2 linked regions of the Labilibaculum sp. DW002 genome follow. The protein of the gene in region 1 interacts with the protein of each later gene in a pairwise test. Links are inferred from orthologs where the notes say so. Each region holds a gene or a part of one and is shown on either strand. Other genes may lie near its edges. The genes, in order: purT and L3049_RS17710.

Region 1 (6,821 bases):
GGTCGATTCTGATCAGATTCAAGAGCAAACAGTTCGCAATTATTTTCACCATTATAGTTTAGGGCTGAATCATCAATTGGGGAGTCGAGTATCATTATTTCATGCCTACAGCTGGGTAGATTTGAAGAATTCAAGTGTGTTGGAAGGTATTTCTTTTAATGAGAAAATAAGCCAAAATCAATATTATTTGAAAAGCTCTTTTCGATTAGGGTGCGGAACAGAATTGATTTTTGGAGGACATTGGCTAAGAACTAAGCTGAAAGGCTATCCTCTTTCTGCAGAAACAATAATTGAATCAGCAATGAAAATATCAAAATTGAAAGGAGCCAGTATCGCTGGAAATGGTAATGGAGGTAATGGTAATGGTAATGGCAATGGTAATGGAGGAAATGGTGATGGTGAAAGCGGTGAAGGTGGAAATGGCGATGAAGGAAGTGGTGACGGCGAAGATAGTGTTCCTGCATCTACTGTTGAAATTGAGCCTTATGTGAATACTCAAAATAGTTATATTGGGATTTTAGGACTTCATCAGGATATATCCAATTGGAAAGTGAGCCTTGGACTATTGTATTTTGAGGCAAATCATTTAACTCGATGGCAACAGGAGCTGTCTGTTCGTTACTATCCTAAAGGAAATCTAAATCTTTATCTAATGGGTGGTTTCACGAATCAAATGGAAGAAAAATTAGAAACAGGTTGGTTGAATCGGCAGTATTGGAAAGGTGGATTAGGGTTTCGAATAGCAAAAAATACATGGGGGCAAGTGGGATATAGCTTTGGAGATATGTATATGCAAGTAGAGAATGAAGGCTATTCGGTATTTAATGGGGTCAATCATGTAAAAACTAAAATTGATATAAGTTGTTATCAATATGTATTTAAAGGAAAATTGAGCTTATTTCTATTATATCAACATCAAAAAGAAAAAAACACTTATGTGATATCTGATATATTAAACAGTCAGCATGTTAATGTACAATCGATAACTGGAGGTGTAAAATGGAAATTCTAAGGATTATTAAATACGTATTGTTCAGTCTAATCATGCTAATTCTTGAATTTAGTAGTTTATCAGGTCAGAATTTTGAGACTGTTAGAACTGCGTTCGATGAGAGCTATAAGTATGAAAAAGAAGGTGATTTTTCTCATGCACTTGAGCAATTGAAAGAAGTTTATGATGAAGATTCGTATGAAATAAACTTGCGTCTGGGATGGCTTAATTATCAAGCAGGAGTATTTACCGAAGCTATTGCACACTATCAACGTGCGATAAATTTAAAACCTTATGCAGAGGAGGCAAAATTCGGATTGGTTCTGCCTAAAGCTGCTATGGGGAAATGGACTGAGGTGGTAAATCTTTATAAGGAAATTCTAGAGATCTCTCCCAATCAAACTGTAGCAAATTATCGTTTAGGACTAATTTATTATGGGCAGGAGTCTTATGAAATGGCACATTTTCATTTTAAAAAAGTGGTTGATTTATATCCGTTTAAATATGATGCACTGATTATGCTGGCTTGGACTAACTATCATATGGGAAAAAGTCGCGAAGCCTTAGTCCTTTTTGAGAAGAGTCTTTGGTATTTTCCTCATGATTTATCTGCTATGGAAGGCCTAAAGTTGTTGAAAACCAATGGTAAATAAGAATGCTTTCAATATGATCTAGCGATCCAAGTTTTTGGTTTTATATTGTTTGAGTTATTTACAAAAAAAATATAACCGCAACTTTTTTAAAGCTTACGGCTATTTTTAGATTGTCATTCAAAAAATATCAATTTAGTGAAGCTTAATTTCTAATGCGATCAATCAAGGCTTGCATCTCCCTTATTGTTTTTGCTTTTGGACGTTTATCACTGGCTATTTTTACCTGTTTGGTTTGTTGCATGGGTATTTTAGCTCGTTTTTGTTGTTCTTCTCTTTTTTTTACAATTAGCTCTAACTTTTTTAACTGCTTTTGTCTTTTCTCTTCTTTAGCAATCTCAGCCAGTTCTATTCGATGATTGAAATAATCCTGAATATTTTTTTCAGCGTCTTGAGCTTGAAGTTGTAAATGATCTTGTTTGGTGGCAAGAAATGTGAAAAACTCAGTAAGGATTTTGTGTTCTTTACTCATATAAGTCTTATTTAAATAGAGATCACTTCAAAAAACCAGTCGTTTTGTATTGTTTGTTTTTGAAGTTTTAATAGTAATACTGTTTAGTTTTATTAATCGAATGTAGTAATTATTTTAATAAAACTTAACATTGATGCAAAAGATAATATTGATTCAAAATATCGAAAAACCATTGTATTCAATAAGTTTTTAGAAAAATTGAATGTATTTTTGCAGCCGAACAACCAAACACTATTTTAAATAAACCATTTTATAAATCGAAAGAAATTTTTTATGGTAAAAAAGATTTTACTATTGGGCTCGGGGGAGCTAGGAAAAGAGTTTGTTATTGCTGCTCAGCGTTTAGGTCAAAATGTAGTAGCCGTAGATAGTTACGCGGGAGCTCCAGCAATGCAAGTAGCAGATGCCTTTGAGGTAATTGACATGCTAAATGGTGACGCTTTAGATTTAGTTGTTGCCAAGCATCAGCCAGATTTAATTGTGCCAGAAATCGAAGCCATTCGTACCGAACGATTTTACGATTATGAGAAGCAAGGAATTCAGGTTGTTCCAAGTGCTAAGGCAGCAAATTTTACAATGGATAGAAGAGCCATTCGCGATTTAGCAGCTAAAGATTTAGGAATACGTACGGCAAAATATTTGTATGCAAGCTCTTTAGAAGAGATGTACCCAATTGTTGAAGAGGTTGGAATGCCATGTGTAGTTAAACCATTAATGTCTTCATCCGGAAAAGGTCAATCGGTAATTAAATGCCATGATGATATTGCAAAAGCATGGGAAATTGCAGGATCGAAAGGTCGTGGCGATTCTGGTGATGTTATTGTAGAAGCTTTTGTGAAGTTTACTTCAGAAATTACCTTACTAACCGTTACTCAAAAGGATGGTTCAACACTGTTTTGTCCACCAATTGGTCATGTTCAGGAACGTGGTGATTACCAACAAAGTTGGCAGCCAGCAGTGGTTTCTGATGCTGATGTAAAAGTTGCACAAGATATGGCAGCCAAGGTCACTTCCTCTTTAACGGGATCAGGACTTTGGGGAGTAGAGTTCTTTATTTGCGAAGATGGTGTTGTCTTCTCTGAATTATCTCCACGTCCTCACGATACAGGAATGGTTACTTTAGCAGGAACGCAGAATTTTAGTGAATTCGAATTGCATTGTCGTGCCGTATTGGGTTTGCCAATTTCTGAAATTACCTTGGAAAGAGTAGGAGCAAGTGCTGTTATTTTAGCCGATAAAGAAGGTAATAACCCCTATTTTGAGGGAGTGGAGAAAGCTGCAATTTATCCAAAATCAGATTTGCGTTTCTTTGGAAAACCAACAAGTCGCGAGCACCGAAGAATGGGTGTAACATTAGCCTACAATACGGTTGGTACAAATGTTTTCACTTGCGTTGATCAAGCCAAAGAAATGGCTGCGCTTGTTACGGTTAAGAATAAGTAGAATTTTACTAAATAGATATGGGAAAGGATGTTTGAGTGATCGGACATCCTTTTTGTTTTATTTGTTCTATAGCCGGACTGGCTCTTACTTTTTGATTCATTCATAATTTTAACGGGCATTCATGATCTCACTTCGTTCGGTACTTCGATGAAAAAGTAAGCAAAAGAATCAAGCCTCTCGGAAGCTGTTTGGCTTTCTATAGCAACTGAATGCCCCGCATCGCGCACAATCGGCAGATTCCGAATTAGAGAAGTATTGAGTTTACTTTTGATGTGAATTTAACAATTAGAAAGCTAGAATTTTATACCAACCGGCATTCAACTCGAAGCTGGGCACCCATAGGTGAAAAAGGTGTTAATAACAGAATCCCATGAATGAGGTACGAATGAATATTATTCTGTTTAGACTTTGAGCTGTGATGGGTAGCTAAGAGTTGTGGCTTAGTCCTTTTGGTTCTTTTATGGTAATGATAAAAGAACAGCCTGTCTGGCTTAAAGACGAATACAAATATTTTAGAAGAAACTCCGCTTTTAAAATTAAGACTACAAAATCCATAAACGAAAAAGAGGATGTCCATATTATGAACATCCTCTTTATATATGAAATTAAGGTAAGGGTACGCTGTACCTAAGCTTAAAAATCCATTTAATTTTCTACAAATATCTCGGTGCTCTGCACCAAGAAATTTAGTTTTGTGCTAACTGCTAACTGCTAACTGCTAACTGCTAACTGCTAACTATTTTTTATCGTAAGCGTACCAATATGCAGTTCCTACAAATAAAGCTCCCCCCACAATATTACCCAAAGTGGCAGGAATAAGGTTTTTCACGATAAAATCCATCCAAGTGATATCAGCACCATGAAATATAGCAACAGGAATAAAGAACATATTTGCAACGCAGTGTTCAAAGCCCATTGCAACAAAGGCCATTACCGGAAACCAAATTCCCAGTATTTTACCTGTTGTATCTTTAGCTGCATAAGCCAACCACATAGCTAATGCCACCATCCAATTACAAGCAATTCCCTTTAAAAAGGTCTTGTAAAAAGGATTTGATGTTTTAGCAACTGCAATATTAATTGCAGAATCCATTGAAGGAGAATGCATAATTGCCTCGGTAAGATATACCAAAAAGTAAGCAACTATTAACGAACCCACAAAGTTACCCAAATATACAATCGTCCAATTTTTCAATGGCACTTTAACAGACATACGCTTAGATAAGACCGACGGAATAAAGTAAGCTGTATTACCTGTAAAAAGCTCAGCACCAGCAAGAGCACACAATATTAATCCCAACGGGAAAACCGCACCGAAAAAGAATTTTTGCAAACCAGGATTGGTTGCAGCCAAGCCTGGCATTGCACCGCCTACAACAAGAGCCAAAAGGCTACCCATGGCAATATATCCACCAGCTAAAATAGCTAAGACAAACACTTTCTTGGATGCTGTGTCACGTTTTGCTTCCGCTGTATGATTAACAACCTTAACTGTCTCTTTAGGTGAATTAAAACCTTGTTGCACTTTGACGATTGGTGCATGCTTTTGCACCTCAATTACATCTGTAGTTTCTTGAAACGACATGATTGTTCAATTAATAATGAATAATTAGTAATTAAAAGTTTGAATTCAAATCTTAATTCCTAATTATTAATTCGTAATTCTTAATTAATTATGACTTCTTTAAAATATTGGCTGAAGATATCCTTTGCGGTCTGAAGTTGATCTAGTGTGTTTTCAGGGACTTCATTCAACTTGTATTCCATGTTTAAGTGTTCATACTTGTGAATACCTAGTTTATGATAGGGCTGAATCTCCAATTTCTCGATATTGCTGTATTCCTGAAAATGTTTACCCATTTCGTGAAGGTATTCAGGTTGATCAGAGTAACCAGGAACCAATACGTAACGCATCCACACATTCACATTCTTCTCGCGAAGGTATTCTGCAAACTTTAGCGTTGTTTCGTTTGTTTTACCTGTAATAGTTTTATGCCAATCGGCATTAATATGCTTGATATCCAAAAGAACTAAATCTGTGTTCTTAAGAAGATTTTTAACATCATCATTAAAAACATTACCATTGGTATCGATACACGTATTAAAACCATCATCTTTTAATTCCTGAAAAGCTTTTTTAGTTCGGCTGCTTGCCAAAGTGGTTCACCACCAGAGATGGTTACACCTCCAATTTTGCCAAAGAAAGGGCGTTGGTTACGTGCTTTTCTCATTACCTCTTCAAGTGGAGTTGGTGTTCCTCCTTTAAAAGTAATCGTATCAGGGTTCGCACAATATAAACACTTAAATGCGCAGCCCTGTAAAAAAACTACGAGTCGAATTCCTGGCCCGTCATAGGTTCCTAGTGATTCGAATGAATGAACGTTTAGCATTTTGGCTTGTTTAGTGATAGAGAAGAACAGATGTACATCTTTACCAATGAAATTAAAAAAAGAGTCCGGAAACTCTCAAAAGAAAGCTCCGGTACTCTTACTATATCATCGTTAAACGATCTTACATTTTCTCGAAGAAAGAACGAGAAATAACCTCTAACTGCTGCTCGCGAGTCAATCTTACGAAGTTTACTGCGTAACCTGATACACGAATAGTCAACTGCGGGTATTCTTCCGGGCGCTCCATTGCATCCATAAGAAGCTCACGGTTCAATACATTTACGTTCAAGTGATGAGCACCTTTAGTAAAATAGGCATCCATCATAGTCACCAAGTTCTCTTGACGTGATTCTTCTGTTGCACCTAATGACTTAGGAACAATTGAGAAAGTATTTGAGATACCATCCAAAGAATCTTCGTAATTAATCTTAGCTACTGAGTTCAATGAAGCAATAGCACCATTCTTATCACGTCCGTGCATTGGATTCGCACCAGGAGCGAAAGGCACACCAGCTGCTCTACCATCAGGAGTTGCACCAGTCTTCAAACCATATACCACATTAGAAGTAATAGTCAGAATAGACATAGTAGCTTCAGCATTCTTATAAGTTGGTAGATCTTTCAACATACCATTAAAGATGTTTGGAATCTCAACAGCAAAACAGTCTACTGCATCATCATCGTTACCATAAAATGGAAAATCACCTTCAATTTTGAAATCAGCTGTTAAACCTTCTTCATTACGTACAGAAGTTACTTTAGCATTTTTAATTGCAGATAACGAGTCAGCTACAATAGAAAGACCGGCAATACCGTATGCTAGGTTAATAGCAGGGTTTGTATCAACCAGAGACATTTGAGCTTTCTCGTAGTAG
Region 2 (6,968 bases), on another replicon or contig:
AAATATGCGGATAATGTTGATGCTAGAAATGCCACGAATGAAATGATTGAAAGGTTTAGCCTTTACTTCAAATCTTTGCATGGTTCACTCGACTGCAAGACAATTTTGAATTGTGATTTTAAAACACGAGAAGGAGAGAGGGAATTTCAGGATAAGGATATGAAAAAGAACATCTGTTCCAAGTGTATTTCCGATTCGGTTAAATTAATTGAATTGATAACAAAAGAGTAATACAAATTGTCAGATATAAAAAAAATCCCCGCCATGTGGCGAGGATTTTTTTATATCTAAAAGCTAACAACTAATAGCCAAAAGCTTAATTTATTCCTTAATCTCGTTGATTGCTTCACTTACATTGATACAGTAATCACCGATTTTTTCACACTCAGAGAACATATCGTTGTAAATAATACCAGCTTGATACTTGTATTTGTTTTCCTCAACATTTGCTAAATGCTCCGTTTTAAGAGCCGTTCTGTAATCGTTGATTTCACGCTCAATTTCCCAAGCTTTCTTAATGCGAACTTCCGAAAATTCCATTTTAGTATTCTCGTGCATCATGTCAAGAGCTTCATCTACATGCTCAAACATCTTGTTGATATTGTCTCTTAATTCTTGAGGGAACCAAGCTTTTTGCTCACGCTTTCTCTTCATTGCTTTCGCAAGATTTAAGGTCGAATCACCAACACTTTCAATGTCACTTACCATTTTAAAATAAGCACGCACACGTTCCGAGTTTTCAGTACTCAAACGAGTTTCAGAAACAGAGGTAAGGAAATTAGCAATTTCCACTTCCATATCATCACTTTCATCTTCTCGTGTTGAAATTTTATCGAATAACTTATTAAAAGTTTTATCGTTGGTTTCGTTAAATGCTTGCTTGGTATAGCTAAACATTTTTTTCGTACTCTTTACATAGGTGCTAATTTCTTGTTTTGCCAAGAATAAAGAAGCCTCAGGAGTAGAAAGTGTACCCGTTTTAATGTGCTGAAGTTTAAATTCTTCTTCCGCATCTTCTTTTACTGGAACTAATTTGGTTACTACTTTCACAATAAGATTAGCAAACCAAATCATAATCACAACATTAAGAATGTTGAATCCTGTATGGAATAAGGATAAAGTTACGGGTACAGCTGCAGCATCGGTAAATGCATTGCCTTGTCCAAAGAAATTTTGACTAACCCAAGCTACACTTTCAAGGAAATAAGGTAGAACCATCAACATCCAAAGAACACCTACGGTATTAAATATCAAGTGAGCACGAGCAGCTCTTTTGGCAGATGTATTAGCTACCATTGCAGCAAGGTTAGCTGTAATTGTTGTACCAATATTTTCACCAAGTACCATGGCTGCTGCCATCTCAAAACTGATCCATCCACTGTTACACATAACCAAAGTAAGTGCCATTGTAGCCGATGAGGATTGAATTAAAACGGTAAGCACGGTACCAATACCTGCAAATAATAAGTACGACCCAAAACCTAAATCAGTATAAGCAGTCAGAAAATTTAATATTGCCGGGTTATTTTTGATGTCCGGCATCGATTCCTTCAGAAACTGAAGACCTATGAATAATAAGGCAAAACCGATTACCAACTCTCCCCAGTTCTTTCTCGAACGATTTCCAGAGAATAATAAAGGTAAACTCAAACCTATTAATGGTAAAGAGATGGCGCTCATACTAACTTTAAATCCTAATAAGGAAATTAGCCAAGCTGTAATAGTGGTACCAATATTCGCACCCATAATTACACCAACCGACTCTACTAAGGATAGTAAGCCTGCATTTACAAAACTAACTACCATTACTGTAGTTGCCGATGATGACTGAATTAATGCTGTAATTAACACACCAGTCATAACACCCTTCACACGATTTGATGTCATTGCCGACAGAATCGATCTCATTTTCTCTCCGGCTACCTTTTGTAAAGCCTCACTCATTAATTTCATCCCATAAAGAAATAACCCTAAGGATCCGATGAGTGTCAGGAAATCACCTAAACCGTAATTCATAATTAGTCTAAATTTATTTGTTTTTCAATTGATTAGTTTCAATAAGGTCGCAAAAATAGAAGATATTTATAGAATCTCTAATTTTTGGCAATGTTAATTCAGTATTAAGACAAGGTAAAAATAAGCTTAAAAAATTATTACAAACAGATTACAAAGGTAATTGTGTAAGTTTTTATTATTCTGTGAGATAGCTTTGAAATAGAAAGATTGTCATCAGCTTAAAATACTTTTTGCAAGCCAATATTTGATTAAAAATCGTGTGGGCGAACGTAAACCATTATGACCAAATGGCTAATTCATTTGATGAAGCAAATTAATTTCTTAAATATCAGATGATTTCATGGAAATTACGTAATTTTAGTTCATTAGGCCTTCAATTATAGGCTTTGAGGATTCTGTAAACAGGTACTTCTTTTGAAAAAATGATTTTAAGTCGTATTTTCGCCAGAATCTTAAAATAGATCGAGATTTTTTAGCAGGGAATAGTATGTGGAATAGAATTGCGGGAGTTATTCTCAGGAATAGAATATTATTATTAGTACTAGTTGGATTGATGACCATTTTTATGGGCTATAAGGCTCAGTTTGTAGAAATGTCATACCATAATGCCGCTTTACTTCCATCTGACGACATTGCATCTATTGATTATGAAGAATTCCATAACACTTTCGGGCAGGAAGGTAATGTTATGTTCTTTGGTGTACAGGACAGTAATTTTTATGAGCTTGATAAATTTAACGATTGGATTGCACTAGGGAATGATCTAAAAAAACTAGATGGTATTGATGCTGTAGTTTCTATTGCACACACATACAATATCACCAAAAATAAGGCTGATAAAAAGTTCGAATTTGAAACTATTTTTCCGAAGAAATTAAAGTCACAACAAGAGCTAGATAGTTTAGCTAAAGTTGCTGAATCCTTACCATTTTATCACGGAAGTTTAATTAATCAAGACAGTCATACCTTTTTAATGGGGGTAACTGTTAACGCCAGAATTATTAATTCGAAGGCGCGTGAACCAATGGTTGCTAAAGTTCGAGAAATTACCGACCATTTTACTGCAAAGCATAAACTTAAAATGCACTATTCTGGCTTGCCTTACATTCGGGTTGTAGTTGCACAAATGATTAAGAAAGAGATGAATATGTTTATTCTTTTATCTCTTTTAGTTACAGCCATCATTCTTTTCATGTTCTTCCGCTCGTTTAAAGTGGTATTCTTCTGCATGTTGGTTGTTGGTTTAAGTGTTATATGGGCAGTAGGTTCCATGGTTCTTTTTGAATACAAAATTACTTTGTTGACGGCAATGCTTCCACCTCTTTTGGTCGTGATTGGTATTCCCAACTCGGTATTTCTTATCAACAAATACCATGGCGAGTACATTCTTCATCGGAATAAGATTAAAGCTCTACAGCGTGTCGTTTCAAAAATTGGGAATGCAACATTTCTAACAAACTTAACTACAGCCTCAGGTTTTGCAACCTTTATTATCACATCAAGTCAAATTCTAAAAGAATTTGGAGTTGTTGCAGCTTTAAATATTATGGTGGTTTTCTTTTTATCTCTGATATTGATTCCTATCATTTTCAGTTTTATTAATCCTCCTGACAATAAAGCAACTCAGCATCTCGAAAATAAGCTTACGGTTTGGTTTGTAGGACGATTAGAAAAAATTGTTCTGAATCACAGAGCTATTGTATATGCAGTTGCCATTACCTTATTGGTTTTAGGTGGATTTGGAATCAGTAAAATAAAGAGTACCGGATATATGGTTGACGACTTACCACACCATAATGTCATCTATCAAGATTTAAAATTCTTTGAGAGAAATCTGGATGGAATTATGCCTCTTGAGGTTGTCGTTGAAACCAAGAAAAAAGGAGGAGCTCTTAAATTATCTACTTTAAGACGTATTGAGAAGCTAAACGATTCTCTAATGCAATACCCAGATATTTCAGCTTCTTTATCATTGGTTGAGGGTGCAAAGTTTGCTCATCAGGCCTATTATAATGGAAAAGAGAAGTATTATAAAATGCCTAGTAGCAATACACGCAATGTAATTTTATCTTATTTAGCTAAAGCTGATACAGGAGAAGATTCTAAAGTGTTCGAGACTTTTGTTGATTCTACACAGTCCATTACTCGAATGAGTTTCCGAATGAAAGATATTGGAACGACCCGAATGGAAGAAATGGAAAAGAAAATCCTTGCTCACGTAGATCATATTTTTCCAAAAGATAAGTATACGGTTCATGTAACAGGTTCTAGTATCATCTTTTTTAAAGGAAATAAGTATCTGATAAAGAATTTATTTTTGAGTCTTGCTTTGGCAATTTTCTTAATTGCTTCCTTCATGGCTTGGATGTTCTCATCAAAAAGAATGGTTGTTGTAGCTCTTATACCCAACTTAGTACCTTTGATAATAACTGCTGCTTTAATGGGTTACTTCGGTATTCCTATAAAAGCATCAACCATATTGGTTTTTAGTATTGCCTTTGGTATTTCAGTAGATGATACAATTCATTATCTAGCCAAATACCGTCAGGAATTAAAACTGACGAACTGGAGTATTCGCTCTTCTGTTATTTTAGCTCTTCGCGAAACCGGGCAAAGCATGATGTATACATCTATCATTCTATTCTTCGGGTTTGGAATATTTGCTTTATCTGATTTTGGTGGTACTGTATCCTTAGGTGTTTTGGTTTCAGTCACACTTTTATCTGCAATGTTATCGAACTTGGTTTTACTACCATCCTTGCTATTAACTTTAGAAAAGTTGATTACGAATCGTTCATTCAAGGAACCATTGCTGCAAATCTTCGATGAGGAAGAAGATATTGAGTTGGATGATCTTAGAATTGCTCCGATAACAAACAAAGAAGAAAAAGAAAGCTTAATGAATTGATTTTTTTATAATTTAGTGAGCTGTTTTTAACACGCACTAAATTATAGATTATCGATCATGCATAGTTTTACCGAACTTCAGGAAATCATAGAGAAAGAGATAGGTGGATTGGAGTTTTCTTCTCCGCCAGAAGGGCTTTTTGAACCAATGAGATACATATTAGGAATTGGAGGGAAGCGACTTCGCCCAATTTTAGTATTACTTGGTGCAAATCTTTACAAAGATGATCTTTCAAAAGTTTGTCTGCCAGCCATTGGAATAGAAGTATTTCACAACTTCACACTTTTACACGATGATGTAATGGACCATGCGCCAATGCGTCGAAGTAAACCTACGGTACACGAAAAGTGGAATAGTAATGTTGCTATTCTATCAGGTGATGCCATGTCTATCAAGGCATATCAATACATCGGATCTTGCGAAGACAAATACTTACGGGATGTATTAACGGTTTTTAATCAAACTGCTTTAGAGGTTTGTGAAGGCCAGCAATTCGATATGGAATTTGAAGACCGAAACAATGTTGAGGTTGACGAATACTTAAACATGATTCGTCTGAAAACAGCAGTTCTTTTAGGTGGAAGTCTTAAAATGGGTGCAATTATGGGTGATGCAAGTTCGAAAGATAGCGATCTGTTGTATCATTTTGGTGTCAATTTAGGAATGGCTTTTCAACTTCAAGATGATTTATTGGATGTTTTTGGAGATGAGGCTGTATTTGGGAAAAAAATTGGAGGAGATATCTTATCCAATAAAAAAACTTACTTGCTAATAAAAGCTTTAGAATTGGCTTCTGGTGATCTGGAAAAAGAGTTAAAATCATGGATTACAACAAAAGAATTCGATCCAGAAGAGAAAATTAAGGCCGTTAGAGACATTTATGAAAAACTAAATGTACAAGAGCTATCTCAAAATAGGATAGACGAATATTTTTCTATGTGTCTGGAATACTTAGATAAAGTAGATGTTTTGGCTGAAAATAAAAAAGAACTTTATACCTTAGTAAAGCGCTTAATAAATCGTGCCGTTTAAGTTGATTAAAAATATAAGATAAATTCATCCTTTTTAAGGATAAATGCTAAATTTGTCATCACACGATAATGAATGTTCCAATAAAACAAACGCAATGTCACAAAATATTGGCAAAATAGTTCAGGTAATCGGTCCTGTAATCGATGTTAGTTTCGAAAAGGAGGGCACTGAGCTTCCTGATATTTACGACTCATTAGAAGTCGTAATTGAAAATGGTAAAAATTTAATTGTTGAGTGTCAACAGCACATTGGTGAAAACACAATTCGTGCTATTGCAATGGACTCTACCGATGGCTTGAGAAGAGGAATGGATGTTATAGCAACAGGTTCTCCTATTGTTATGCCAGCTGGTGATAAGATAAAAGGGCGTCTTTTGAATGTGGTGGGTGAAACCATTGATGGTATTGGACAAGTAGATAAAGAAGGCGGCTATACAATTCACAGAACACCACCAAAATTCGATGAGTTGAAGACTGAATCAGAGGTTTTCTTTACAGGAATTAAAGTGATTGACCTTATTGAACCTTATGCAAAAGGTGGTAAGATTGGTTTGTTCGGTGGTGCTGGTGTTGGAAAAACAGTTTTGATTCAAGAGCTTATTAATAACATTGCAATTGGACAAGATGGTTTATCTGTATTTGCCGGTGTAGGTGAGCGTACACGTGAGGGTAACGACTTACTTCGTGAGATGATCGAATCAAAGGTTATTCGCTATGGCGATGAGTTTGAGAAAGACATGGAAAAAGGTGGATGGGACTTATCCAAAGTAGATAAAAAAGCTTTAGATAATTCACAGGTATCACTTGTTTTCGGACAGATGAACGAGCCTCCTGGGGCACGTGCTCGTGTTGCTCTCTCTGGTTTAACAGTTGCTGAGAGTTTACGTGACGGTGATGAGAAATCAGGTGGACGTGATATTCTTTTCTTCGTTGATAATATCTTCCGTTTTACACAGGCAGGTTCTGAGGTGTCAGCACTTCTAGGTCGTATGCCTTCTGCGGTAGGTTACCAG

Evidence for each region.
Region 2: the proteins of purT (region 1) and L3049_RS17710 interact in binary tests that used the Escherichia coli proteins (3 or more experiments, as listed by UniProt). The link is inferred for Labilibaculum sp. DW002 from one-to-one orthologs.

Annotation. Positions count from the first base shown.
Region 1 is NZ_JAKJSC010000001.1:563,174-569,994, reverse strand. What follows is about bases 1,657-4,471. They hold purT (formate-dependent phosphoribosylglycinamide formyltransferase), read left to right. Parts: upstream 1,657-2,386; coding sequence 2,387-3,556; downstream 3,557-4,471. Other genes in these bases: L3049_RS02190 (formate/nitrite transporter family protein), read right to left, coding at 4,293-4,471; L3049_RS02200 (hypothetical protein), read right to left, coding at 1,787-2,113. Outside these bases: L3049_RS02210 (tetratricopeptide repeat protein), read left to right, coding at 1-1,012; L3049_RS02205 (tetratricopeptide repeat protein), read left to right, coding at 1,000-1,644; more of L3049_RS02190, read right to left, coding at 4,472-5,141; pflB (formate C-acetyltransferase), read right to left, coding at 6,068-6,821. UniProt on the Escherichia coli protein: Involved in the de novo purine biosynthesis. Catalyzes the transfer of formate to 5-phospho-ribosyl-glycinamide (GAR), producing 5-phospho-ribosyl-N-formylglycinamide (FGAR). Formate is provided by PurU via hydrolysis of 10-formyl-tetrahydrofolate.
Region 2 is NZ_JAKJSC010000006.1:57,472-64,439, reverse strand. What follows is about bases 4,007-6,968. They hold L3049_RS17710 (polyprenyl synthetase family protein), read left to right. Parts: upstream 4,007-4,981; coding sequence 4,982-5,956; downstream 5,957-6,968. Other genes in these bases: atpD (F0F1 ATP synthase subunit beta), read left to right, coding at 6,051-6,968; L3049_RS17715 (efflux RND transporter permease subunit), read left to right, coding at 4,007-4,924. Outside these bases: L3049_RS17725 (C-GCAxxG-C-C family protein), read left to right, coding at 1-231; L3049_RS17720 (Na/Pi cotransporter family protein), read right to left, coding at 322-2,016; more of L3049_RS17715, read left to right, coding at 2,504-4,006.